2 regions of the Arthrobacter sp. BB-1 genome follow, and region 1 is predicted to be linked to the other one. Evidence: riboswitches for the same ligand, from Rfam matches in the RefSeq annotation. Region 1 holds a riboswitch; the other holds the start of a gene.
The links. Region 1 has a riboswitch for cyclic di-AMP ahead of FHJ30_RS03445 (M23 family metallopeptidase). Riboswitches for the same ligand answer to the same signal wherever they lie in the genome.

Region 2: another riboswitch for cyclic di-AMP. It lies ahead of FHJ30_RS21285 (hypothetical protein); the one in region 1 lies ahead of FHJ30_RS03445 (M23 family metallopeptidase).

What each region holds. Positions count from the first base shown of each region.
Region 1 is NZ_VDEV01000005.1:131,247-133,444, forward strand. Features, by position in the region: gene FHJ30_RS03440 (cytochrome c oxidase assembly protein) at 1-762, shown strand, start outside; cyclic di-AMP (ydaO/yuaA leader) riboswitch at 954-1,133, shown strand; gene FHJ30_RS03445 (M23 family metallopeptidase) at 1,136-1,948, shown strand; gene FHJ30_RS03450 (DUF305 domain-containing protein) at 1,951-2,198, shown strand, end outside.
Region 2 is NZ_VDEV01000007.1:5,664-7,861, reverse strand. Features, by position in the region: gene FHJ30_RS04105 (HAMP domain-containing sensor histidine kinase) at 1-1,094, shown strand, start outside; cyclic di-AMP (ydaO/yuaA leader) riboswitch at 1,190-1,350, shown strand; gene FHJ30_RS21285 (hypothetical protein) at 1,356-2,069, shown strand; gene FHJ30_RS04095 (glyoxalase superfamily protein) at 2,066-2,198, opposite strand, start outside.

The sequences.
Region 1 (2,198 bases):
TGTCTGGCCATCATCGTGGTCATGGGAGCCGGCATCGAAGGGTACGGGCTGCGGATGTTCTCCATCTTCATGTTCCAGCAACTGACCCTCATGATGGCCGTTCCACCGCTGCTGGTAATTGGATCACCAGGCACACTGCTGCTGCGGGCCACACCACACGGCAGGCTCGGCCGCCGCATCCTCCGGACCGCGCTGTGGGGTCTGCGTTCGGGCTGGGGACGCATTGCGATTCACCCGGCCTTCATGGTCCCGCTGTTCCTGCTCAGCTTCTACGGCGTGTACTTCTCCGGCATGGCGGACCTGCTGCTGCCCAACTGGTACGGCCACGTCGGCCTGGAACTGCTGTTCTTGATCTCCGGGATCCTCTTCACTGTCCCGCTGATCTCCGCTGACCCCCTGCCAAGCCGCCAGACACACTTCGGACGGATGATCGACATCTTCGCGGAAATGCCGCTCCATGCCTTCTTCGGGGTCGTCGTCATGATGGCCACCACCCCCATGGTGAAGTTCTTCGCAACACCGCCCCCGGCCTGGAACATCAACCCGATGAAGGACCAGGAGGTAGCCGGCGGGCTGGCCTGGTCCTACGGGGAACTTCCCGGGGTGCTCCTGCTGATGTTCATCCTGGTCCGGTGGCAGCGCGAGGAGGCAAGATCCAACGCCAGCATCGAGCGGGCCGAACTGACCGGAGGAACCCCCGAGCTGGACGCCTACAACAGCTACCTGCAGCACCTGGCAGACAGGCCTGAGCGCCGCCGCTGACCACTGCATCGCCGCCCGACTTGACCCCCCGGGTCTGGTCGTATGAAGATATCTGCAGACGAGTTTTACAAAGCGTAGAAGTGGCTTTCTTTCCCTGCCGTTATCGGATTGAGACATTTCCGTTCGCTTAGGTAGTATTGATTCAGGCTTTTCTGTATTAAGCCTTGGCCCCGCATGCTCGGCCCCGCCGGCGGTGCCAGACGACGAACCCTTAACGGCGGGGGCGGAGGACCCACTAACGGCAGCTTGCTGCCTTGGGGTGAAGACGCACAGCGGACAGTGGCCCTGCGGGCCGGTGCCCGGGCTGCGTCCGGGCTTTTTTCCTTGGCCCGAACCCGACAGCTAACTTCGCAGGCGACCTGAAAGGATAGCTGTGCCCCCCTCCCGCCACGGCCGCCGCCGTGCCCTGCCCCATGACCGCTCCCAAGCCCGCGCAGGTGCTGCAGGGCCGCGGCGCCGGGCCCGTCCCCACGCCCCGTGCCCGCGCCCTGCCTGGCTTCCCGGGGCCTCCGCTCTTGCCGCCGTCGCCATGCTCGCGTCAGGTATACCCGCCGCGCATGCCGGCCTGGTTGCTGCCGGACCTGTCCCAGCCGCCCAGCCGGTGGCCGTGGAGGCTGCACCGGCCATTGCGGCGCAGGCGCAGGCCGTCATCACGTATCCACGCACTGACGTCGGAACCAGTCCGGCCGAAAAGCCTGCGGCACCGGCACCTGCCGCAACAGGATCCACCGCCGGAACACCGGCCGCAGTTGCTCCCGCTGCAGCGGCGGCACCGCCAGCGGCTGTACCCGTGGATGCCACCTTGGCCGCCCCGCTGGCCAGCATCTCCATTTCGTCTCCGTTCGGTTTCCGGACCAGCCCGATCACCGGCGGGTCCGGCGAACTGCATACCGGACTGGACTTGGTGGCCTCCTGCCAGACCGCAGTGTTCAGCGCCGGCTCCGGCACCGTCGTGGAGGCCGGGTGGTCCCAGAACGGCGGAGGGAACCGCATCGTGGTGGATCATGGCAATGGGATGAAAAGCACGTATAACCATCTTTCGTCAATAGAGGTTTCGGTCGGAGCCGTGGCGGGCAAGGGCCAGCGGCTCGGCGGTGCCGGCACGACCGGAAACTCCACCGGATGCCACCTGCACTTCGAAATCGTCCGCAACGGCGTGACCGTGGATCCCCAGGGCTGGCTTTGAGCATGACCGACATGGAGGCGCGCGAACAGCCCAAGGCAACGTCGGTGCTGCCCAGGAAACGGCTGTGGGCAGTTTTTGTCACGGTTGTGGCCCTCACCGCGCTGGGCTTCTTTGCTCTGGGGCGGCTTTCCGCCGCGCCCACTGTAGTCCCGGACGCCGGCCCGGACGCCGGGTTTGCCCGGGATATGCAGACCCATCATGCCCAGGCGGTGGAGATGGCCCTGCTGATCCGGGACAAGTCCGAGAACCC
Region 2 (2,198 bases), on a different contig from region 1:
ACCGGCTGGTCGCGGTCAAAACCAGTTTCGGCGACGTCCTGGTCACCGGGCTTCCCCTGGCGGCCAAGGAGAGCACGCTCACGTCCCTGGTCTGGACCTTCGTGGTTGTCTCGCTGGGCGGGTTGCTCCTGATCGGGCTCGTGGGCACGGTCCTGATCCGCCGCACCATGAAGCCCCTTGAGCAGCTCTCCGAGGTGGCCACGCGCGTTTCACAGTTGCCGCTGGATGCCGGTGAGGTAGCACTTGCTGTACGCGTACCGCCGTCGAACTCCAATCCCGGAACTGAGGTGGGCAGCGTGGGGCACGCACTGAACCTCATGCTGGACAACGTTGCCAATGCGTTGCAGGCGCGGCAGAAGAGCGAAACCAAGGTGCGGCAGTTCGTGGCCGACGCTTCCCATGAGCTGCGCACGCCGCTGACCGCAATCCGCGGCTACACCGAGCTGATGAGGATGACAGAAAATCTCACTGCGGACGGGGAGAAGTCGCTGGCGCGGGTCCAAAGCCAGTCGGAACGGATGACCGCCTTGGTGGAGGATCTCCTGCTGCTCGCGCGGCTTGATGAAGGCCAGCCGCTGAAGCTCAGCGAGGTGGACCTGACCCAGCTGGTGGTGGAAGGCGTCAGCGACGAAAAAGTCGTGGCTCCCGGGCACACCTGGCGCCTGGAGCTTCCCGACGAGCCGGTGGTGGTCAAGGGGGATCCATCCCAGCTGCGGCAGGTGTTGATGAACCTGCTCTCCAACGCCCGCAAGCACACCCCTCCCGGCACCACGGTGGTCACGGGCGTGGGGAAAACGCCGGAGGGCGCCGCGGTGGTGACGGTAACGGACGACGGCGGCGGCATTCCGCCTGAGTTCGTGGACCACGTCTTCGCGCGGTTTGCCCGCGCAGACGCGGCCCGCGCGGGCACCGGCAACGTTGCCGGGGCCCCCGCCGCTGAGGGAACCAGCGGCCTGGGGTTGTCCATCGTCGAGTCCATCGTCGAGGCCCACGGCGGACGGGTAACGGTAACGTCGCAACCGGGCCGCACGCAGTTCACCTTGCAGCTGCCCATGTTGCGCGGAATGGCGCAAGGCGACGCGCCGTCGTCGTGATCCCCGTTACCAAAATGTGACTTTCGTGCTGCACTCCTGTACCGTCGATGGGGTGCGTTCCGCGATCGGACCGCATATCCCGGGTTGACGCCAAGCTCTGCCACTTCCCGGATTCCTCTTGAGCAACGGCAGAGGCGGGGGACCCACCGTCCCGGGCACTGAATGCCCTTGGGGTTAAGCCTGCACGTGATTTATCCGTGCGGCCGGATGCCCTCATCCGAACCCGACAGCTAACTCCGCAGGTGTGAGAGGCGATCCATCATGTCAAAGTTCCTTGTAAAACCACGCCCGCTTTCAGGTTCCGACGCCAGCGCCCCGCGCGCAGCAGGCAAAATCCCGTCCTTCGGCCAGCGCGCCGCGATCCTGGCAGCGTCCTGCGCCCTCCTCGTTGGAGTCGGCGCCGCGGGCCAGGCCACTGTCACCAGCGCCCGCGTGGCCGCCACTGAAGCGCAGGCCTCGGAGGCCCAGTCGAAGCTGAGCATGGAGCAGAGCGAAATCCGTGCCAACCCCGCGCCTGCCGCCCCGGCAGAACCGATCAACGTTGTCCCGCAGGCCGCCGAACCGGCTCCAGCCCCGGCCGCGGAACCCGCGCCAGCTCCTGCGCCCGAGCCGGCACCTGCCCCGGCGCCCGAACCGGCACCCGAGCCGGCACCCGTCGTCGCGGTTAACGATCCTGCAGGCGCCCAAGCGTACGCTGCCGGTCAGCTGGCTTCCTATGGCTGGGCACCAGACCAGATGCAGTGCCTGCAGACCCTGTGGACCAAGGAATCGGACTGGACCACCACGGCCACCAACCCGAGCAGCGGCGCCTACGGCATCGTCCAGTCCCTGCCGGCTGAGAAGATGGCCAGCGCCGGCGCCGACTACCTCACCAACTACCGCACGCAGATCAACTGGGGCCTGGACTACATCCAGGAGCGCTACCAGTCCCCGTGTGGAGCACTGAACTTCCACTACGCCAATAACTGGTACTAAACCGAGGCAGCTTGCCCCTCGCGGTCCAGTACGTCCCGGCCCGGGATGTACTGGATCGCCCACCGGTTCCCGTCAGGGTCGGCGAAGTACACAAAATGGCCCCAGTCCTGCACGTCCACTTCGCTGACC